DNA from 3 places in the Paenibacillus sp. Z6-24 genome. Region 2 is predicted to be linked to each of the others. Evidence: predicted binding sites of a transcription regulator. Region 2 holds the regulator's gene; each other region holds the start of a gene.
What was found. Region 2 encodes Rex, which represses fermentation and respiration genes when NADH is low (regulators of the CRP and FNR family bind a similar motif). Its sites were predicted from a motif close to TTGTGAAATATTTCACAA; they were not measured.

Region 1: the regulator Rex is predicted to act here: its motif matches at 5,399-5,416, upstream of nadA (quinolinate synthase NadA).
Region 3: the regulator Rex is predicted to act here: its motif matches at 3,369-3,386, upstream of M1D61_RS20105 (L-lactate dehydrogenase).

What each region holds. Positions count from the first base shown of each region.
Region 1 covers NZ_CP096398.1:5,013,341-5,021,279, forward strand. Annotated here, with positions in the region: gene hslO (Hsp33 family molecular chaperone HslO) at 1-659, opposite strand, end outside; gene M1D61_RS21715 (type III pantothenate kinase) at 880-1,677, opposite strand; gene nadC (carboxylating nicotinate-nucleotide diphosphorylase) at 1,684-2,550, opposite strand; gene nadB (L-aspartate oxidase) at 2,540-4,378, opposite strand; gene nadA (quinolinate synthase NadA) at 4,432-5,376, opposite strand; gene ftsH (ATP-dependent zinc metalloprotease FtsH) at 5,724-7,769, opposite strand; gene hpt (hypoxanthine phosphoribosyltransferase) at 7,920-7,939, opposite strand, start outside.
Region 2 covers NZ_CP096398.1:2,008,727-2,016,665, reverse strand. Annotated here, with positions in the region: gene M1D61_RS08920 (3-hydroxyacyl-CoA dehydrogenase family protein) at 1-158, opposite strand, end outside; gene M1D61_RS08915 (AAA family ATPase) at 426-1,928, opposite strand; gene M1D61_RS08910 (hypothetical protein) at 1,928-2,455, opposite strand; gene M1D61_RS08905 (cell wall elongation regulator TseB-like domain-containing protein) at 3,160-3,696, opposite strand; gene M1D61_RS08900 (amidohydrolase) at 3,727-5,034, opposite strand; gene M1D61_RS08895 (redox-sensing transcriptional repressor Rex) at 5,015-5,674, opposite strand; gene dinG (ATP-dependent DNA helicase DinG) at 5,671-7,939, opposite strand, start outside.
Region 3 covers NZ_CP096398.1:4,633,893-4,641,831, reverse strand. Annotated here, with positions in the region: gene M1D61_RS20120 (MFS transporter) at 1-651, shown strand, start outside; gene M1D61_RS20115 (universal stress protein) at 1,023-1,469, shown strand; gene M1D61_RS20110 (hypothetical protein) at 1,611-2,003, opposite strand; gene M1D61_RS20105 (L-lactate dehydrogenase) at 2,266-3,222, opposite strand; gene M1D61_RS20100 (NADP-dependent oxidoreductase) at 3,734-4,750, shown strand; gene M1D61_RS20095 (CcdC family protein) at 5,043-5,543, opposite strand; gene M1D61_RS20090 (response regulator transcription factor) at 6,152-6,541, shown strand; gene M1D61_RS20085 (ATP-binding protein) at 6,541-7,939, shown strand, end outside.

The DNA of each region.
Region 1 (7,939 bases), 2.1 Mb from region 2:
AGCTCCAGACCTTCATTGAGCAACGAAGTGACAGGAGGCAGAGTACCCAGACCTTTCTCCAGCTGGTCGATCTCAGCATCGGTCAGACCCGGAAGCAGCTGAATAATAAATCCGCCGGATACGATAACGGAATTGTCCGTATCCACCAGCACGCCTACACCGACTGCGGACGGTGTCTGTTCGGAAGTGGCGAAATAGTAGGTAAAGTCTTCACCGAGCTCTCCCGATACGATCGGCACACTGCCGCGATAAGGGTCTTTGAGCCCCAGATCCTTGATCACATAAATAAAGCCTTCGGTTCCAACGGCTCCGGCTACGTCCAGTTTGCCCATCGCGTTGCTTGGCAGATGAACATGCGGGTTATCGACATAACCGCGCACTTCTCCCTTGGCGTTGGCGTCTGCCACGATTTGTCCGAGCGGTCCATTCCCTTTGACCTGAAGAGTAAGCTTTTCTTCACCTTTCAGCATGGCGCCCATCATGGCTGCGGCAGTAAGGGTACGTCCCATCGCTGCTGTCGCTGTCGGCCATGTATCGTGGCGCTGACGCAATTCCTCTACCAGATGAGTAGAGCGAATGGCAAACGCACGTACTTTGCCTCCCATAGCTATTCCACGGATCAGACGATCCGGTTGTGTATTTCCATTATGCTGTTCCATATATAAATGAACTCCTCTCGTTCTGCCTGCTTGATCATGATGTCTTTCAAAGGACATACAGTCTATTATAGGGCACATTGCGACTGAATTCGATAGCTGCTGTGCAAAAATGCGTATATTACCTATCATAAGTATCTGGCTGTCAGATGCCTCAAACTATATCTATTCTAATTAGACGCGATATCCACGTCAAAAGTTTTGTCGATGTCAGGAATACCTGTTATTCTCCGCTGCGTGGTGCAGAGCGGGCAGAACCGGTATTTCGTTCATAAATCAGGCGAAGCCCTTCCAGCGTCAGCATCGGATTGACCTCAATCATCGTCTCAGTCTCTGTAGCGATCAATTCTGCCAGACCACCTGTCGCGATGACTCTGGCCGATACACCCATCTCCGCCCGGATTCTTTTGACAATGCCGTCTACCTGACCGGCATAACCGAAAATGATCCCCGACTGCATGGCATGAATCGTATTACGTCCGATAACTTTCCGCGGCTTCTCCAGTTCAATATTGGGCAGTTTGGAGGCGCGCTGATACAACGCCTCCGTGGAAATGCCAATTCCCGGCACAATTGCACCGCCGAGATAACTGCCCTGCTCATCTATACAATCAAATGTAGTCGCTGTTCCAAAATCCACCACAATCACCGGACTCCCGTACAGGGAGATCGCAGCGACCGCATTCACAATCCGGTCGGCTCCCACCTCACGCGGATTCTCGTAACGCAGATTTAGACCGGTACGTATGCCCGGTCCAATAATCATCGGTGTATGATGCAGATATTTCTCGCACATCTCCTCCAGGGTATGCATAATCGGCGGCACCACGGAGGAGATGATAATTCCTTCAATGCCAGCAATGGAGACATCGGACATTTGAAATAAATGATGAATCGTCACTCCGTATTCATCCGGCGTCGCCTGGCGATTGGTACTGATACGAAAATGATGCAGCAGCTTCTCACCTTTGTATACGCCAAACACAATATTCGTATTCCCAATATCAATCACCAATACCAATGCATGTCACTCCTTCTTTTTGTTTCCCAGATCAAGACTGATATCCAGATTATCAAAAGAATAGGTCAGTCGTCCAACCGATATAATATCAATGCCTGTCTCGGCGATCCCCCGGATCGTCGTAAGCGATACATTACCCGAAGCTTCAATACGAACATGCGGGCTGTGCTGGCGAATCAGAGCGACCGCTTCGTGCATAAGCCCATGATTCATATTATCCAGCATGATGATATCTGCACCACTTTGCAGCGCTTCGGTGACCTGCTCCAGCGTCTCGGTCTCCACTTCGATCGTCATCGTATGTGGAATTTGTGCCCGGGCAGCCTGGACAGCAGGCCGAATTCCACCGGCAGCCTTGATATGATTATCCTTGATCATCACTGCGTCGTACAGACCGAATCGGTGATTGCTTCCGCCGCCGACACGCACGGCATACTTTTCCAGCATCCGGTGGCCGGGTGTTGTCTTGCGCGTATCCACCAGTTTGACCGGCAGACCGTCAATTTGTTCCACGTACTGGCGGGTGCGCGTTGCGATGCCCGACATGCGCTGCAGCAGATTGAGAGCCAATCGCTCACCGGTTAAAAGGGAATGGCTGCTTCCTTCTACCCTGGCGATAATATCACCCTGTGCAAGAAACTGTCCTTCTGTGGCAACAGCCGTAAACTGCAGGGACGGATCGACCGTATGGAATACATGCTCGGCGACAGGCAGTCCGGCCAGAATGCCATCCTGCTTGGCATGAATAACAGCCTGGCTCTGATGACCTGCCGGAACGGTAGCAGCTGTTGTAATATCTCCCGAACCTACATCTTCCTGCAGCCACAGCTTGATCCAATTCGTAAGATTCTCCTGATATCCGTTAAACATCATCAATATTCTCCTCCATTAGCCCGTGCGTAATATGCTGTAAAGTATGTTTTTGCCAATCCCGGTCATTGCGCTCCGGGAAATCTTCCCGGTAATGCCCGCCGCGACTTTCCTGACGATACAGTGCCGCCTGCAGAATCAGTGCCGCACATGTCTTCATGTTATGAATCTCCAGCTGCTCCCGGGTACAAAGATCCCGTTGCGGCAGCTCAGGCAGCCGGCTGAGCCGTAATAACCCTTCCTGCAGTAAATGATGGCTGCGGCGTATGCCTGCATAACGGGTCATGATCTGCTGCAGCTGCAGACGCAGCTGAGTGTCCTCGGCTACGAGCAGAAGACTGGGTTTCGAGAGGTTTGTGAATTTATTTACATTTTCCCGGTCGCCAAATGAGCGGCTTGCCGACTGCAGCTGTCCAGACCGATTCGCTCTAGTCTGCAGCGAGTTCGATTGTTCTGTGCCTTTGATCAATGGATTGTGTTCTTCATCCGTTGTAGGTGCAGATACCCGATTGGAGACTTCATTCGAAATCACTGCTATTTCGCTATTATCGGTAAAGTGATCCGTCGACTCTCTCTCTGCTAATCCTCCCTGCCAGGACGGATCGAGAATGCGTTCAACGATTCGTTTGCCAAATACAATCGCTTCGGACAAGGAATTGCTCGCCAACCGGTTCGCACCATGAATACCGGTAGACGATACTTCACCACAGGCGAATAATCGCGGGATACTGCTCTCCCCATGTTCATCCGTACGAATACCGCCCATCATATAGTGGGCTGCTGGAGCAACCGGAATCCAGTCTGCAGCAAGATCAAGCCCATACTTCATACAGGTCTCATAAATGGTCGGAAAGCGCTGCTTCAGCTTCTCCCGTGTCTCGTGAGTAATATCCAGATAAGCGAACGAACTATCCTCCCGCTCCATCTCGCTGATGATAGCCCTTGCCACAATATCCCGAGGAGCCAGGTCACGCAGCGGATGATAACGCTCCATAAAGGCTTCTCCCTGACGATTCCGCAGAATCGCACCTTCTCCTCTTACCGCTTCCGAGATCAGAAAACGTGGCGCACCGGGATAACAGAGCGCTGTCGGATGGAACTGGATAAATTCCATATCGCGCAGCACCGCTCCGGCCCGGTAAGCCATGGCAATCCCGTCGCCGGTCGCTACTTCCGGGTTGGTCGTATGCTCGTACAGCTGGCCACTGCCGCCTGTACATAGTATAGTCGCTTCCGCCTGCACGTAGATACAGCTGCCATCCGGACGCTGCACGATCGCACCGGTGCACTGCTTTTCCACCTGCACCAGATCTACGGTAAAATGGTGATCCCAAACTGTAATACGATCATGTTCTGCTGCCTGACGGGACAGCGCCCTGACAATCTCATAGCCGGTCGAATCCCCATTCGCATGCAAAATACGGCGGTGGCTATGGGCGCCCTCTCGTGTAAGCTCCAGCTCTCCATCTGCCGTATCAAAGGCTGTACCCAGCCGGATCAGCTCATGCACGCCTACCGGTCCTTCCTGGACCAGTACCTCTACAGCAGTCGGAGAACAGAGACCAGCGCCGGCGAGCAGTGTATCCTGCCGATGATAGGCAGGTGAGTCCTCCTCGCTGATCACAGCAGCAATTCCACCCTGGGCATAACGTGTATTGCTTTCCAGCAATGCGTTCTTTGTGATTAATAGCACGTTCTTATGTTCACTTGCGAGGATAGCTGCATACAAACCAGCTATTCCTGAGCCAATAATCAGCACATCGGTCGTATAACACGGAAGCTGCTTCCACCGTTGCACCTCATCATCCGGATGATTATATTGTGCATTCATCCCATACGCCTGCCTTTCCATTCGCATTTACCGATAGATACATTTACCGATCCTTAGGAAGAAGAGACTTCCAGCATTCGTTCCAGCGAGATCCGTGCGCGGTCTGCTACAGCTGGCGGTACATAAATTTGCGGCTTCATTGTTTCCAGGCAATTGACGAGTTTTTTGAGATTGTTTACTTTCATGTTGGGACACACCAGATATTTACTGGCAAAATGAAAAGCCTTTTCAGGACTGTCCTTGCGCAGCTGATAACCGGTACCGTCTTCCGTACCTACGATAAACTCTTGACAGTCCGATTCCCGGCAGTATTTGATAATCGCAGTTGTACTGCCTACAAAGTCACCCAGTGCGACCACTTCAGGACGGCATTCCGGATGAACGACAAACTGGGCATTCGGATGCTTTGCTCTCATTTCGACGACATCCTTGACGGTGAGCATATCGTGGGTATTGCAATATCCTTCCCAAATGATCATTTTCTTGTCTGTATGCTGCTGCACATAATGGCCGAGGTTTTTATCCGGCACCCAGATAATCTCATCGGAATCCACCGACTGGATGACCTTTACCGCATTAGCGGATGTACAGCAGATATCCGTTTCCGCTTTGACATCGGCAGAAGAGTTAATATATGTGACGACTTTGGCATTCGGATGCTTTTCCTTGAGGCGGCGCAGTCCATCGACATTGACCATATCAGCCATCGGACAGCCTGCTCGTTCGTCCGGAATAATGACTGTTTTGTTCGGTGCCAGTATTTTAGCGCTTTCTCCCATAAAGTGAACCCCACAAAATACGATCGTATCCGCATCTGTCTGTGCTGCCTTCTGAGCCAGCAAAAATGAATCTCCCCGAAAATCGGCTACTTCCTGAATCTCATCCCGCTGGTAATAGTGCGCCAGAATAATCGCATTTCGTTCTTTTTTCAGCTGAAGCAGACGCTCCCGTAATTCCACGTCACGTTCTGCCTTTTTCTCCAATGCCAGAGCTTCCATGAATTCATCTCCCTGTAGTAGTTTGAGACAGTTTTCACAATCTTGGACGTTTATAGGTGAATCATTGAATGAGTAGTCTTCTTCACCTTTGTGAAAAAAATCTCGTAGCAGACTTCAAAATGTGTCAGAATTGTGATCAACATCTTCAATAATGTACACAATCCCCTATATGATTGTCAATCTGTTATTTGGTATAAGTTAACAATTTCTTTTGGGTCCCATCTTCATTCACCAATATGGATGTCATCGTCTAGTCGCTACTCCCCTGCTTTTTTGCAAAAGTATATAAAAAGCCCGAAGATCATTAATGATCTTCGGGCTTTTGGGAATTGATTGATTACATGGGCTTAGGAAGCTGGAGTACCGCCACCTGGGCCACGATTGTCATCAGAGCCACCTGTTGGATTGTTTGGAATATTTCCGCCCGCTCCCGGTTCTGATGATGGATTGTTGTCTTTGTCGAGACGCACTTGGGAATCACCAATGCTGTCAAAAGTAGGTTCGCCGGTTTCGGAAGGACCACTGTCATTGCTGCCAGTATTGCCTTCACCCATACCCTCAAGTGATCCATTTTCGATCAGGTATTTGATTTGTTCGAAGTCCAGTGTCTCTACTTCAAGCAATGTCTGTGCGACCAGATGCATTTCTCTGGAGTGCTTCTGCAGCAACTCACGACAACGCTCATACGATTCTGTAATGAAGCGATTCATTTCCTGGTCAATTTCGTAAGCAATCGCATCACTGTAGTTCTGCTCATGTCCGAAATCGCGACCCAGGAATACCTGACCCTGTGAGTTACCAAACTGCATTGGGCCAAGCTTCTCACTCATACCATATTCCACGATCATGCTGCGCACGATGCTGGTCGCCTGCTGGAAGTCACTGTATGCGCCGGTACCAATCTCACCGATGTACAGTTCTTCCGCTACGCGTCCGCCGAGGAGACCGGTTACTTTATCCAACAGTTCCTGCTTGGTTACAAGTGTACGATCTTCTTTTGGCATCATGATTACATAACCGCCGGCACGTCCGCGTGGTACAATTGTTACTTTGTGTACCATATCGGCATGCTCCAGGAAGTAACCAACGATAGTATGCCCTGCTTCGTGATAAGCGACGATACGTTTCTCGCGGTCACTGATCACGCGGCTGCGTTTCTCGGTACCGACGATAACACGGTCAATCGCTTCGTCCACTTCGCGCATGGAGATGTCACGACGGTTGCGACGGGCTGCCAGGAGAGCTGCTTCGTTCAACAGGTTCTCCAGATCGGCTCCGGTGAAGCCGGTCGTACGCTTCGCAATGATGCCCAGTTTGACATCCTTAGTCAGTGGTTTGTTACGTGCGTGGACTTTCAGAACCTCTTCACGGCCTTTAACATCCGGACGATCTACCGTAATCTGACGGTCAAAACGACCTGGACGCAGAAGCGCAGGATCCAGAATATCCGGACGGTTGGTTGCCGCTACGATGATAATACCTTCGTTGGCTCCAAAACCATCCATCTCAACGAGCAACTGGTTGAGCGTTTGTTCACGTTCATCGTGACCGCCGCCCAAGCCAGCTCCACGCTGACGTCCTACTGCGTCAATCTCATCGATAAAGATGATACATGGCGCATTTTTCTTCGCATTCTCAAAAAGGTCACGTACACGGGATGCACCGACACCGACGAACATTTCGACGAAGTCAGAACCCGAGATGCTGAAGAAAGGTACTCCCGCTTCCCCGGCTACTGCACGGGCAAGGAGTGTTTTACCAGTACCTGGAGGACCCACCAGCAGTACGCCTTTGGGAATCCGGGCTCCAACGGTATTGAATTTACGCGGATCTTTGAGGAAATCAACGACTTCGACGAGTTCCTGTTTCTCTTCGTCTGCGCCGGCTACATCCTCAAAAGTAATCTTTTTCTTCTCTTCGTTATACAGACGCGCACGGCTTTTGCCAAAGTTCATCACTTTGCCTCCGCCACCCTGAGCCTGATTGAAAAGGAAGAAGAAGAGAATAAACATAATCACGAGCGGGATCATGGATGTGATAAAGGACAACCAGATACTGTCGCCTTCCTTAGGTTTAACGGTTACCTGCGTCCCCTTGGTTTCACTGGCAGTGTTAATTAAATCCAACGCTGCGTCGGTGGCAGGGATGTAGGATGAAAACTGTTTGGTCTTTGCACCTTCAGGCTGCTCTTTGTACATACCGGTAACCAGATAAGCATAGTTATCATATTGAATCGTTACCGAAGATACATTGCCGCTATTCAGTGCGGTTTTGAGCTGGTCATATCTTGGATTATCGGCAGCTTCACTTCCGTCACTGACGTAACGGACAATGCCCACCACGACTAAAAAAAGTATTAAATAAAATCCAGAATTCCGGATGAACCGATTCATCCCCTACCTCCTCTCAAGACACTTAAATTATTTTACCATAGCCCGTCTGACGTTCTCAATAGATGTCAGAGTGCAATAACAGATATTGTTAATAATGAGTATTATACCCATCCCTTGTCCAATTTCCATTATTGCCCGCGGGACCAGTAATTAGTTTGAATAAATTTCCG
Region 2 (7,939 bases):
TGCTTGTCCAGACTGGTCTCAATCATGCTCCATGCATTGTCCAGTTTGTCCGGAGTCTTCTCAACCAACAGCACCTCGATACCTTTTTTGGCCAGCATTTCTGCAATGCCCTGACCCATTGTACCGCCGCCGATAACGCCGACTTTTTTAAAATTCATGCTTTCTATTCCACCCTTCCAATATTCAGTACGGTATATAAGCTAAATAGTCTAGCCGGATACCATCTGGCCCTTCACACTTTCATATTCTTCCCAAGCTCTATTTAAAGCAAAACAGAACGAGACAAACGATTGTTTTCGTCTATTTCAACCATGCCAAGCATAAGAAATGTAATGATGAAAAATGCCGGGCTTCTATATAATCTCCAACATCTAATAATACCGTAGCACAGGCAAAAAGTAAAAAAAAAGTACCAGCTTTTTGAATTAAGCTGGTACATTTGAACTTTTCTTGAATTGTTCGCGGAATTGCTCACCCGAGAGGATTTCTTCCTGTAATAAAATGTCAAGGGAGCTGTCGAAAATGTGACGGCGTTCCTCCAGGAGTTTGCGGGTACGCTCACCGAGTTCTTCCAGAATCGCATTGCTTTCTTTCATCAGCAGTTCTTTGGGAACCATGTTGATTGTAACGATACCGAGTTTGGTCAGACCGGCTTCAACCATATTTTGCACAATGTTCAGCGCTTGGTCAAAGTCACCTCTCGAACCTGTGCTGCGGCCTTCATAATACATCTCTTCGGCAGCTGCACCAGCGAGCGCGATCATGATTTGCTCTTCCAGAAAAGGCTTGGTGTAGAGGTACTGCTCCTGCTGCGGATTGTGACGCACATAACCGAGTGCCTGTCCGCGCGGGCTCAGAGCAACCTGGCCTACACTGTTCGGACGGACAACCTCTGCCATAATGGCATGTCCCAATTCATGAATGGCTACGCGCTGTTTCTCTTCTGCACTGGATTCACGATCTGTCTTTTCACCCATCATGACTTTATCAATCGCCATTGACATATGGCGCTGGCTGATCATTTCTTCATCCTGACGCATCGCATAGATGGCAGCTTCATTCATTACGCTCTCCAACTGTGCACCGGAGAATCCATAAGCTTCTTCAGCCAGTTTGTCCAGATTGGTTTCCGGACCCATTGGCTTGTTGGCAGCGTGCAGTTCCAAAATATGCTTGCGGCCTTTTTTGTCCGGCAGATCGACCTGGATATGACGGTCAAAACGACCAGGACGCAGCAGTGCGCTGTCCAGCATTTCCTTGCGGTTGGTTGCAGCAATAATCAGGATACGTGGTGCTTCGTTGCTGTAGATACCATCCATTTCAGTCAGCAATTGGTTCAGCGTCTGATCATACTCACGCTGCTGTCCACCTTCACGCTTACCGCCGATTACGTCAATTTCATCAATAAAGATAATCGCACTTTGTTTATTTTCCTTGGCAGCGCGGGTACGTGCATCCTTGAACAGATCACGGATACGTCCTGCACCAACACCAACATACATCTCCACAAATTCACTACCCGAAGCGCTGACAAAAATAGAATTTGTATAATGTGCAGCCGCTTTGGCCATCAGTGTTTTACCGGTTCCCGGAGGCCCTGTCAGCAGGATACCTTTGAGCGGGCGGATACCGAATTTATTGATTTCATCATGACGTACGAGGAAATCGAGTGCTTCACGCAGTTCGCGCTTGGCATTGTCCTGACCCCCGATTTGCTCAAAAGTCAGCTTGACCGGACCGTTCTTTTTGCGGTTGCGTTCCTGGCTGGCGCCGACAGCGAGTCCGCCGCGTGCCTGCATGAAGAACAGGATTCCACCGACTACAGCCACCAGCAGCAGCAGCGGCAATATATTATATCCAACGTATAACAGGAAAATGAGCAGGACAGGTACAAATCCGATAATAACTTCTTTGGTCCATTTAGGCATTAGGCATTTCCTCCTGTATCTTGAGTACTGCGCGGCAGAATGAGAAATTTGCTGGCTTTGCCGTTGCTGAGCGATACATAGACATTGCGGTCATCCATCTCCGCCTTGGCGTGAACACCATTGTTCAGCTTGGCGATTTCTTCAAGAGTTTTTGGTATTTCAGTATATTCACGATTGGCCATTGCCTGGGATACAGGGAACATGGCGTTCTCCCAGATCTGATTTAGCTTGTCATTCGAATGGTCAACCACTTCTAGTTTGAGAGTACGGGTACCAAGAATATCAGTGCTTTGCTTATGGATTTGTTGAACAAGAGCCCCCAAATCTGCTTCCGGTTTCAAATCGAGTTTCAAAGCGATCTCTTTCTGGTTAATAGTAACTTGGGCGGAAGTCACACCCGGATAAGACTGAACAATTTTCATGAGTGGGTTGTGCAGAGTAAGCTGACGATACGTAAACCAGCCCCCAAACAGTACGGCAATTGAAACGATTACGGTAATCATAACAGGCATTGCCCGAAGTTTCATACATGTCCTCCTCTGTGTATATACATGGTGCAGTTATTTTATATAACTTTATTTCGGCAGACATTAGCCTTTCGGTAACCCAAAAACGACAGGTTTTTTTGTGATTCTTAAAAATATTTTACACAAATTGAAGATAATTGTAGTATATCATAACCATTTACTCCTATTTAAGGCAACTCTATGAACTTTTTTTACATATAAGAGATACTGTAAAATCTGAAATTGTATGCTTGTATTTATGCATGCGAATATTTTCGGTTTTTTTGTTATTTTGTTATTTTGTTATTTTGTCGAAGATGCTATACAGAAATCGTTTTTTTAACGGTAAGTTTAGAATATTAGCTAAAAATATCATTAGTCTGCATCTGGAAATAAATATCTTCTTTTTCCATATATGATGTGATCTAATCATTAATTAAAAAAGCTTATTACTATACTACTGCTTTTCGATCATCTGCTGCAAGTTTACCCAAGCTTTAGCCCCCTATACCGCTACACTACAGAATAGGGCAAAAACTGCAGGAAACGGTGTCCCAGTTCAAGCTGTAAGACAGAAAAAGTAATTCATAAAATCTACAAAAAAAGCGACCGTACAGGAGTTGGTACTCTCTGCGGTCGCTTTTTCTATAATTACACATACAATTAGCTCTTGTACACCCAGACCGGATCATTCATGATCCGGTCCTTGCTCTTCGTCCACTATTCTAGGTACCGATCAGAGTATTCGGCATTTCCATCGGTCCACCCAGCTTGGTGCCGTCACGGAAATTGTAGAATACATAATAATAATGATCCCCGGATTTGGCAAAAATCTGCCATGCATATTTGCCGTTGTATGAACCCGGTATGGCACGAACCACTTCAGCGCCCGGCAGATCCGTCTGTACCAGCTGCTTGGCCTGCTGAACGTTCATCGTTCCTGCTGTTTTCTCTACATGTACAGCATTGGCTCCCTGTACCGGAGTACCATCTTTGTTAAACTTGACCCAAACCATGACTTCCTGCTGCTGATCATTCTGTCCCTGTACGACCCAGTAGATCGATTTGTCATTCCAGACCGACTGGTATGTCCTTGTTAGTGACGTCAGATTCGCCTGCTTCTGGGCAATCTCCAACGCTTGCTGTTCATTGCTCCACGGCTTGGCCATAACATGCACATAGAACTGGTTCACGCACAGTACAATCAGACCTACTACCGTAATAATAATCGCTATCCACTTGCCACTTCCCAAATTTCGCAAGACACGCCATCCTTTCTGTTCAACTTCCGGTTAGCGTGTGAGCAAACCTTCAAAAGCAAGCTGTGCTTCACGGCGGATTTTCTCTTCATCCAGCGTCAGCGATACGCCATCCTTGATCAGCTGCTTGCCATCTACCCAGACATGCAGTACGTCCTTGGCACTCGCGGAATATACCGTATGAGAGATAAAGTCCGTAAACGGCAGGAAATGCGGCTGATCGATATTCAGAGAGGTAATGTCCGCTTTCATGCCTACCGCAAACACGCCTGTATTATCAAGGAATACGGATTTCGCACCATATTCGGTACCCATGCGCAAGGCTTCCAGTGCCGGTACCGCTGTAGGATCACCGGATACGCCTTTGTGAATCAGGGCTGCGAGACGCATTTCTTCGAACATATCCAGATTATTATTGCTGGCCGGTCCGTCGGTACCGAGCGATACGACTACGCCTGCACGCAGCAGATCCGGTACACGGGCTACGCCGCTCGCCAGCTTCAGGTTACTACCCGGGTTATGTGAAATGGTTGCTTTGTGGGCAGCCAGTGTCTGAATCTCTTCATCTGTCAGATGCACGGCATGTGCCAGCAGCGTCGGACGAGTGAATACACCGAGTTTCTCCAGGTGGGCTACCGGACGCAGACCGTAGTCACGTACGTTTTGCTCCACTTCAGCGATCGTCTCGGACATATGTGTATGCAGCGGCACATCGAGATCATGTGCGGCCTGAACGAATTTCTCGATAAATGCCGGCGGGCACGTATACGGCGCATGTGGAGACATCATCGTCGTAATGCGTCCGTTAGCTTGACCGTGCCAGTCGCGTACAAACTGTACCGCCTGATTCAGCTTCTCGTTTTGTTCTTCCTCCGAGCACAGACCGATAACACCGCGCATCAATACCGCTCGCATTCCCGACTGCTCGACCACTTCGGCCACGCGCTCGGAACGGTCATACATATCGAGGAAAGTAGTTGTACCGCCTTTGAGCATCTCCAGTACAGAGAGTGCTGTACCGGTATAGACATCATCACTCGTAAATTTGGCTTCCATCGGCCACATTTTCTCCTGCAGCCAGACCTGAAGGGCCAGATCGTCGCCATATCCGCGCAGCAAAGACATGGCCGCATGACCATGACTGTTAACCAGACCCGGAATGAAGAACTGGTGCCTGCCATCTACGATGGTCATTTCTTCCTGGTCAGCAGGCTCCTCCTCACCCAGATAGGTAATGATATCATTCTCGATGACCATATGGCCGTAGAGTACTGCTTTTTCTCCATGGGAAGCTGCAAATATCCCGTTTTTGATCATCCATTTACTCGGTGAGTTGTTCATTCGTCTCTAATTCCTTTCCATCTTCAAGGTAGTAGGCCAGACTAAGCAGATCGGTTGTAAAATCTGCCGTATGCACACGCACATGCGGTGGTGTCTTCAGAATAATCGGTGCAAAATTCAGAATGGCTTCGATGCCTGCTTCGATCAGCTGATCGGCAACACGCTGGGCTTCGGTATTGGGAACGGTAATGATGCCGACCCGAATATGTTTGGCTTGAACGGTCTCGGCCAGTTCATCAATCGGTTGCACAGTTAGTGTATTGATCTGTGTGCCTACCTTGGGCGTATACGAATCAAAGATCGCTACAATCTTCATCGTCTCCTGCAGATAGGCATTATAGTTGGAAAGCGCATGCCCCAGATTACCCGCTCCGATCAGCGCTACATTGATCTGCTGATCCAGTTTGAGGATATGACGGATCTTCTCGATCAGATAGGATACGTCATATCCGATTCCCTTTCGGCCAAAGTCACCGAAGTAAGCGAGATCCTTGCGAATCTGGGCCGGGTTCAGATCCAGCTTTTGCCCCAGTTCCTGCGAGGATACGGTCGGTACCTCGCGGGTGTGAAGCTCATTCAAGTATCTCAGGTAGACAGGTAATCTTCGCACGACCGCTTCTGATATTTTGTCGGATTTCATGCTTGCTCCCCCTCTTGATTTGCAGCATCCTTTTCGTTCTCACGATGGCTCAGCCATTCCGCAATACGGGGAACCATTTGCTGGGTAGGCATATGTTCCATTTTCGGACCGGGCAGCGAGTAGAGAAAATGCTTTCCGTAATACGACTCGATGACCCGGGTGTCATAAATCAGCACAATACCGCGGTCATTCGCTGTCCGGACCAGTCTGCCAAAGCCCTGTTTGAACCGGATAACTGCCTGTGGTACAGATAATTTCATAAATGGATTTTTCTTTTCTTTTTTGAGCCGTTCGCTTTTGGCTTCTACCAGCGGATGGTTTGGCGGCTGGAAAGGAAGTCGTACAATCGCCAGACAGGTCAGTGCCTCTCCGGGAATATCGACACCTTCCCAGAAGCTGCTCGTCCCTAGCAGTACGCAGGCCGGATGCTCCTGGAAGCGGCGGGTCAGCTTGGTTCGGCTGCCTCCATCCACACCCTGTCCGAATACAGCAATGTCACTCTGTGATAATTTCTCCTTCAGAGGCTCATACACCTGCTTGAGCATCCGGTAAGAAGTAAATAAGACAAGCATGCGTCCGCGCGTAGCCTCGGCAGCATCCGCCAGTGAATGGGCCAGCATGCTAACAAAATGCTCATCACCCACGCTGCCCTTGACGCTTGGGAAGTCTCTCGGGATCAATACGAGCGATTGCTCTCTATAGTTGAAAGGCGATTCCAGCATGGCGGTGTTCAGCTTGCCTTCCTGTTCGGCATCCTTTAGTCCCAGCTGCTCGATCATATACTGGAAATTTTTGTCGATCGACAGCGTCGCCGATGTCAGCACAATACTTTTCTTTTTGTCAAAGAAATGCTCCTTGAGCTGCTGGCTCACGTCGACAGGCACAGCATACATCTGAAGAGACTTGCTGCGATAGTTACCGTTGGCTTCGTACCAGTACACCGTATCCTCGCTGTCCAGCTTGATAAAGTGACGAAGATCGTCGCGTACACCGGTCAGATCCTTGAACAGTCCGGAGACATCTGTTACTAATCCGTCACTGTCCAGCACCTCGTCCGATTCCTTGATCTTGCTCATCACCTGCTCGCCTTTGCGGATAATCTGGCTGAGGCCGATATGAATCCGGTTCTCCAGCTCGGTGATCCCGGCCCATTCGTCCGGTTTCTTTTGCGGCAGCAGGCGAAGTGTGAACTGTGCAGCTTCACCGGGAGCCGCATCACTGCGCTGCGGCAGCAGGGCGAACAGCAGCTCACTGAGCTTGTCCCAGTCTTCCTTGACATCCGTCAATTCCGGGTACAGATTATCGATTGCAATGGCCCATTCCATACCGCGTTCACTGCCGGAAGATCCCAGCTGCTGACGCAAAATCGCCAGCTGGCCGGTCTTGCTGTCCTTGAACAGGCGAAGCATCGGATGAACCAATGTGAAATATTTCATGTGCATGCCCAGATGCTTACCGGCCACATCTTCCAGGTGATGGGCTTCATCAATAATCAGATGTTCATAGGCAGGCAGCAGCTGATGGCCAGCCTTGATATCCGTAAACAGCTTGGAATGATTGGTGATGACTACATCGGCTGCACCGGCTTCATGCTTGGCCCGGTGATAAAAGCATTGCCGGAACCATGGACAGGCGCGTCCAAGGCAGGAATCCGTATCGCTGGCGACCGTTTCCCAGAAATCGCCGCCCCGGTTACCCATATTCAGCTCTTCATCATCCCCGGTCTCGGTCGCTGTCAGCCAGACGATCATCTGTGCTGCAATCAGCACATCTTCCTTGGGACTCTGAAATTCCTTTGTATTTATTTTATGCTCAAATTTGCGCAGACACAAATAATGCTGGCGTCCCTTGAATACGGCAGCACGAAAAGCAAACGGAATGACCTGAGTAAGCAGCGGAACATCCCGTTCGCGCAGCTGTTCCTGCAAATTAATCGTATGCGTGCTGACCATGACTCTCTCGCTGTTTTTGACGCTATGGTAAATGGAAGGCAGCAGATAACCAAGCGACTTGCCGGTTCCTGTTCCTGCCTCGATCAGTAAATGCTTCTCATCCGTAAGCGCACGCACCACTTCATCAAACATATGATTCTGCGGCTCACGTTCTTCATAATCGGGCAGCAGCTTGCGCAGATTGTCCTTGACCTGCTCCAGGAACTCATCAAAGGAGACATCCGCAAGCGGCATGCCTTCGCGCGCTTCCTCTGCGGACGGGATATCCATCCAGTCGCCTACCTTGAGGGCCAGCTGACGGTAAAAGCGGTGC
Region 3 (7,939 bases), 2.4 Mb from region 2:
TTCTTCATTCTGTTCATGCTGCCCAAGATTCCCAAACCAAAAACACGCAGCACGCTGGCGGACCCGTTCCGCGCACTGAAATTCCCGGCGCTGAAAACGCTGGCGATTGTCGCTTTCCTGTATAACTTTGGTTTCTTCACCCTGATGGCTTATTCCCCTTATGTCATGGGACTGGATGAGCACGGTCTTGGTTATGTGTTCTTCGGTTGGGGGATGCTGCTGGCGATCACTTCCGTATTCGTGGCACCGAAGCTGCAGGCTCGCTTTAACCTGGCCGGTTCGATGGGCGTTATGCTGACCCTGTTTGCACTGGATCTGGTATTTATGGGTCTGGGCGCAGCGACTGGTTCGCCAACGCTGGTCATTATCGGTGTTATCGTCGCCGGTATTTTCCTCGGTATCAATAATACGCTGATCACTACAGCGGTGATGGAATCGGCTCCGGTCGAGCGTTCGGTTGCTTCGGCAGCATACAGCTTTGTCCGCTTCCTCGGTGGTGCGGTATCGCCATTCCTGGCAGGTAAACTGGCAGAATGGTACAACTCGGCGACTCCATTTTACTTTGGCGGTGCGATGGTGCTCGTGGCGGTAATCGTGCTGGCGGTGCGTCGTCGTCATCTGGCGGGAATTGATGTGTCGCACGGGCATTAATTTGGGGTGTGCTTGCATCATCCGCTGCGCAAAGAGATTCTGCCATTCCCTCCGGTTAAGCAGGGAGATCTGGAATGACCGCATGGCGGTCGATCTCCCTGCTTAAATGTCGGTCATTGGCAGAATTCTCTTTGCTCCGCTTGGTGCGGGAAGCTTGGATTGGAGCAGGGTAAAAGACCTTAAAGAACTGAAAGAGTTAAAAGACCTGAAAGTGTTAAGAGATTTAAAGAAGAGTTGGAAAATAATTAAAAGAAGCTCCAAAGGAAGATTCTATGAGTAAGGATATGGAGCATTGGAAAAAAAGTTAAGGCTGTATATGGAGTATATAGTGGACTGACAGGTATCAAATAGATGAAATGGAGGAACAGATCATGGCAGAAGTACAGGGTAGTTCAGCGTATCAGCGTATACTGGTGGCAGTTGATGGTTCCGAGCATGCGCAGCGTGCATTGGAACATGCGGTGCAGCTGGCGAAAGGGCTGCAGATCGCACCACGTCTGACCGTGCTGCATGTGAATCCGGTCATGATGGTAGCGGAGCCGCCGCTCGGGGTGGATGTGGATGAGCGTCTGGATGAAGAAGGTCATGCGATGACCGAGCCTTATCGTGCGTATCTGGATACGACAGGCGTACAGTATGAGGTGCGCTATCACACCGGTGATCCGGCGACTGTGATCTGTGATGCTGCCAACGATGAAAAGATGGATCTGATCATTATGGGTACACGCGGGAAAAGTGCGGTATCCGAGCTGTTCCTGGGCAGCGTGAGTCACAAGGTGATTCAGCATGCTCATTGTCCGGTCATGACGGTGAAGTAAGAGAACGGATAAGAACGTACGAAAGAGGATATGAAATCCTGTATTATCGCGTAGATATTAGGACTTTTTTGAGTGGATGAGATTGGTCCGGCCTTTTTGAAGAGGGAATATGATAAATGGCAAAGCACCGGTACATTATAGTCATGTATCGGTGCTTTTTTGTAGCCGTTGGTCTTTATTTCTATATAGCAGTACATCAAACAGTCCAAATACGGCTATATAAACCGACAGAATTTGTATGTCCAGTACAGTCAGGACAGACACTACATATAGAACCAGTGCAATAGCCAGAAAAAGGGGCAGTACCAGCCGTTTTGCTACAAAATAACGAAGCAGCGCAGATAACAGGCCTCCACCGATCAGAATAAAACTCCAGCTGGTCATCACCGCGAAGATGACTATTCCGATGAGGTCTTCCCAGCCGAAATGAATCAGATCCGTATCCGAATCTCGATCCATAATCAAGAGCAGGGTAGGAACAATGACCGAAGTTAGCAGTGTAACCCATAAATAATGTTTGATCAGTGGATGCACAGTGCGATCTCCTTTTCCAAAAGGTTGATGATTATATTCCAGCATAGCCCAACCCATTAGCTTATTCAATGTTATGGTTCTTGCAGCCTTCAACATTGAGCCAAGCGGGATACAGAGTAATAATGAAAGCAAGATACTGAAACAAAAAGAACCCGGTTTAACTACCCGGGTTCTGTATATCCATATGATCGCTATGTGCCTATAAGTTCATAGACAATACCTATAAATCGCTGGGTCTTGTGAGCCTATATCGCTGCATTCTTTACACCATTACCTGTACCTGCTCAATGGCAGAGCGGATCACCTGGCAGGAATGATGGAACTGGCGCTGTTCGTTTTCTTCCAATCGCAGCTCAATGATTTCCTGAATACCTTCTCCGGAAATGATAGCGGGTACGCCTGCACATACATTTTGTTCACCATACTCACCGTCGAGGATCGCAGATACGGCAATAATCCGGTGCTCATCATACAGAATCGAGCGGGCGATATGGGCGAGCGCGTTGCCGATGCCGAACTGGGTATGGCCTTTGCGGGTGAAGATCTCCCAGCCGGCATCCCGTGTCTTAAGTGCCACATCGTCGAGACTGAGCTCGGGGAAGCGCTGGGCATGCTGCTCCATAATATGCAGCAGCGGCTTGCCGCCGATCGTGACATGTGACCAGGCGACAAATTGGGATTCGCCATGCTCGCCGAGTACATAGCCGTGTACGCTGCGCGGATCAATCGAGAACACATCAGACAGAATCGTCTTGAGACGGGAAGAGTCAATGGATGTGCCTGTACCAATAATGCGTTCTCTTGGCAGACCGGAGTACTGCCATGTCAGGTAAGTGACCACATCAACCGGATTGGCGGCAATGATAAAGATACCGTCAAACCCGCTTGCCATGATCGGATCGGTAATCTCGCGTACGATCATTGCAGCTTCATGCAGAAGGGTCATGCGGTCCTGGCCCGGCTTGGGATTGGGCCCGGCTGTAATAATGACGATATCCATATCGCCACAGTCATTCAGTGTGCCTGCATACACTTTGGTTCGATGAGACGTAAAGTCCATACAGTGCGAGAGATCCAGCGCCTGAGCGACTGCTTTCTCGTGGGTGCGTCCCACCATCATAATCTCATCGGCAATCGACTGGTTGATCATGGAATAGGCACATCCCGCTCCGACCATTCCTACGCCGACAATGGCTACTTTTCTGTTCTTTTTTCCCACGCTGTACAGCCCTCCTGTATTCATAATATTAAAGTATTTCCCGGACGTGCCGGTGAATACTGTGCTTGGTTAGAATGATTGCTTCAATTCGAATGTTAATTAACTTTCCATATCTACTATTATACATACTTTTATCAGAATGATAATAAGGAAATATGTCACAATAATTAACTTATAGAGCGGAAATATATCGTTTCCCCCTTTTATATATCTGAAAATACATATCAAAGGCGAACAATCTACCTTCTTTGCTGAATCGGACAGCGGGAGAAAATGAAATTCATGCACAGAAGTTCGGCAGCAGAAATTGCAAAGCTGGAATCTGGCTGCAGGAGACTTATCGGAAATTTGTAGGATAAATTGGCTGATTTCATCTTAATTTCAGGTAGGAAGGGTAATAATAGAAGTGCCATGCCGATTGTGCTGCATCTGCAGGAATAATCGGGCATGCAGATTATAATGCATAATAGTCTTTTGGATCGGAATACTTAATTTATGGGAGGAATTACTTATGGCTGAAGAACAAAATGAATATATTGCACTGGCGAGTCGTCCGCAGGGAACACCTGAGATGGAGAACTTTTCGTTTAACAAGGCTGAATTGAGCAGTCCGGAAGATGGGCAGCTGCTCGTGAAGACACTGTATGTATCTGTCGATCCGTATATGCGCGGACGGATGAAAGATGCCAAATCCTATGCCGCTCCATTCCAGATCGGAGAACCGATTACCGGCGGTTCGGTCGGCAAAGTGCTCAGCAGCAAGCACCCGGACTACAAGGAAGGTGATATTATCGCAGGCGGCTGGGGCTGGCAACGTTATGCGATCGTCGATGGCAATGGTCAGCGCAAAGTCGATCCGGAGCTGGCACCGATCACGACAGCCCTTGGTGTACTCGGCATGACCGGACTGACGGCTTATTACGGCACACTGCGTATCGGGAATCCCCAGCCGGGCGAGACGATGGTCGTATCCGGTGCAGGCGGTGCGGTCGGTATGATCGCCGGACAGATCGGCAAGATCAAGGGCGCACGGGTCGTCGGTATCTCCGGTTCGGATGAGAAGAACCGCTATCTTAAGGAAGAGCTGGGATTCGACGAAGTAATCAACTACAAGACCGATCAGCCGATTCGCGAAGCGCTGCAAAAAGCATGCCCGGATGGCATCGACGTGTACTTTGAAAATGTGGGCGGGGACATTACCGATGCGGTAATCGAGCAGCTGAACCGTAATGCACGTATTCCGCTGTGCGGACAGATTTCCCTGTATAATCAGGAAAATCCGGAGATGGGACCGCGCATTCTGCCGGCCTTGCTGACTCGCACCGTGCTGCTCAAAGGCTTCCTGGTCGGCGATTATGCCGATGAGAATGTACAGGCGCTGCAGGAGCTGGGACAATGGGTCCGTGAAGGCAAGCTCAAATACAAAGAGAATATCGTCGAAGGATTCGACCGTATTCCGGAAGCATTCCTCGGACTGTTCACCGGCGAGAACCTGGGTAAGCAGCTGGTCAAAGTAGCAGAAGAGTAAAAGACCAACCTTATCGATATGCTGCTGGACGGCAGAGGATGGTGCCGTTTGGTAAAGGGATTGCCCAACTCATGGGATACGAAAAGGTAAAAGCGCTCACTTTGCCACATGGTTTATAAAATGAAAAAGTAAGCCGCAAAATAACAGCAAAAAAGCTAACCACCATTACCAGGCGGTTAGCTTTTTTGCTGTTATATGTGCTGCTGACAGAGACACAGAAGATTAAAAGGATGAGCATCAAAGGTACTTATACATCTTTGCGAAAACACTCGATGCAGCATCATGATTTTATTTATACCGTAGGCTTGGAATCCGCAGCTGCGGTAATTTTGCGGTATTTGCGGAACATATCGAGCCGCCAGTGCAGCAGGGTACCAAAAGCAAGGATAAAGAACACACCTGCCGTCTGCGGAATAGTAATGTAATTCTCGATAAACCGGTGCAGCAGCAGACGAATCAGCAGCAGCCCGATCAGAATAAACAGGAAGCTTTTGGAACGCTGTACAACCACATCGGTGCCGTTATGCTCGAACCGGGTACCGCGAATCAGCGGATACGAGAAAATAAACCAGCCTGCGAGAAACGCACCGAGTACCCACAGCCATGATACGCGGAAGTCAGGCACAACAAACATAAAAAATCCGGTGCTCATGCCAAGCGGCGGAATCAGAATCTTTTTGACATTAACAGGTCGGTGGTTCGTTCGGGAACGTACGAGAATGGCGGTCAGGGCGATAACGAGCAGACCGACGGTAGAGCCTATCTGTAAAAAGGAGGGACTGAATTGTAACATGATAAAGGACAAACCCCTCTCCTGAATGTAAGTTATTTTGTAAATATGCGATATTTTTGCTGTACGACTCTCAGTTGGAAGAACGGTAAGCATTCAGCCATAACAGACGCTAACTGTAAAGTGAAATACTTTGTTATTATATCATATTTTGGTGATTAATCGCATTGTAGAACCCGGCAAACGTGAACATCTCCCGAAAAGTAAATACCGGACAGCAGAACCTGTAATATCGGGCTAATCCACAGGAGCCGGGCATCCGTACATAAGTTAGATCCGCTGCCCATTTTCCTGACACAGTAGTAGGGGAATGTAGTTGCAGATTAAGCTTCAGGACCTATTGGTATATTCATCGTTATAACCGACATAAAATTGAAAGTCTATTCTTTTGTCCGGCGCTGGTTAGGCGGAGCGCTCTCTCCAATACTTGCAGCGACACGGAAGTCGATGTATCCAAAATGGATTTATTCCATGAACAGAACTCAGCAGGACGCTACAACTATGGTAAGATTAAATTACTATTGTTTTTAAATTAGTCCATTTATTGTTAATTATTATCAGGTAGTAAAATGTACATTTCACCATATTCAATATACAGGGAGGAACAGATGATGTCATCATTTCGTATTTTAATTGCCGAGGATGAGCCTGCGCTGCGATTCCTGCTGCTGGAGACACTTGAAGACGAAGGGTATCAGGTTACAGAAGCCGAAGATGGAGGGCTTGCACGGGAGAAGCTGGCTGATCAGCCATATGACCTGATTATTCTCGATTATATGATGCCCGAAGCGACAGGAATCGAGGTGTGCGAATGGCTGCGTGCCAGCGATAGTGTTAATGCGGACAAGCCGGTCGTTCTACTGACCGCCAAGGCACAGGAAAAAGACCGGATTCGGGCAGAGCAGGCAGGGGTTACGCTTTATATTTCCAAGCCATTCAGTCCATTGCAGCTGCTGGATGCGGTAGAGGAACTGCTGCCTGACGCTGCGGGGAATAACTGATGCAGACCCGCGGGGGATTGGCGCGCCGAATTGCCCGGTGGACGATTGTCGTTTTTTTGATTTTCGGATTGATCGTATTTGCTGTGGAATGGACGTTTAAGCAGCAGGTCTCCCAGATTACGGGTCAGATCAACTATCATCTGGATCAGCAGAATCGGCTTCAGAAAATGGGCGAAGATTATCGTTCCACAGTATCGAATTTCCTTGCGTACCTGGCGTATGGCCGGCAAGACTTTCTGACGGCTGCCCGTACCGATCGGGACAGCTTCCGGAGTGAACTGGAGGATTATCGTACACAGCTCAGCCATACGACCAGTATGGCGCAGCAGCTGGATGAACTGGTGCAGCACAGCGAAGAGTATTTCAGTTACTTTCCAGCCATTCAACAAATGAAGCAGGAGGACAGCCAGGCGGAGATTGAGAGGATGTCCCAGACGACGACCGCACTGGTCGGTGTCGTTAATGAAGAAATGGAGCGGCTGATTACCAGCGAACGAGATCAAGTTAATCTGCTGATGCAGCAGAGTCAGCAGCTCAATTCGCTGGTGCTGTTTATCCCGCTTGTGTTTATCGTATTGGGATTGGGGGCAGCGCTGCTGCTGATTCGCTATCTGCGTGAATTGATCGTCAAACCGGTTATACAGATGGAATCCGCTGTCCGGCGCATTAGCCAGGGGGAAGATATACGGCTGGATCAACGAATTAATAACGATGAGATTGGCGGACTGATGGTTGGCATTAACCATATGAACGATCAGTTAAGGGAGCGTCATCACGAACTGGAAAGAAATTTGCGTCAGATGGCCGAGCAGCATGATGAACTGGAAGCGCAAAATGAAGAGATTCTGGTGCAGCAGTATGAGCAGGAAGTCATTTTGGCAAAGCTGACCGACCGTGAGCGCCAACTGCAGCTGATTAACTCGTATCAGGAAAAGCTGAACGGTTTCATGACGATGAATGCATTTCTGGAGAACAGTCTGCGGGCACTGCTGCAAGCCACCCATCATGATGCATTGATGCTCGTTGTTCAATCGGGACAGGAAGATTCGACTTTTCATGCCATTCATACTCTCGGATGGCCGGAAGATGTGAAACAGACTGCTGAAACTACATTATTCGGACCGGCTCTGCAGGTTATAGAAGAAAAGAAGCCGATCGTACGCAGCCGGGTACTGAGCGGTGAAGAACGCGGTATTCACCGCGGATATGAGCGTGCGGATGACCACTATTATCCTCTTTATGACGATCAGATGCAGGTGATCGGATTTCTGCTGCTGACCAGCTATGGAAGTGCAGCTGTACAGATTCACGACAAAATGCTGACAGAGGGACTGATTAACCAGTTTGGTATGGCGTATCAGGCCCAGCTGGCTGGGGAAGAACGTCTCAAGCAGAGCA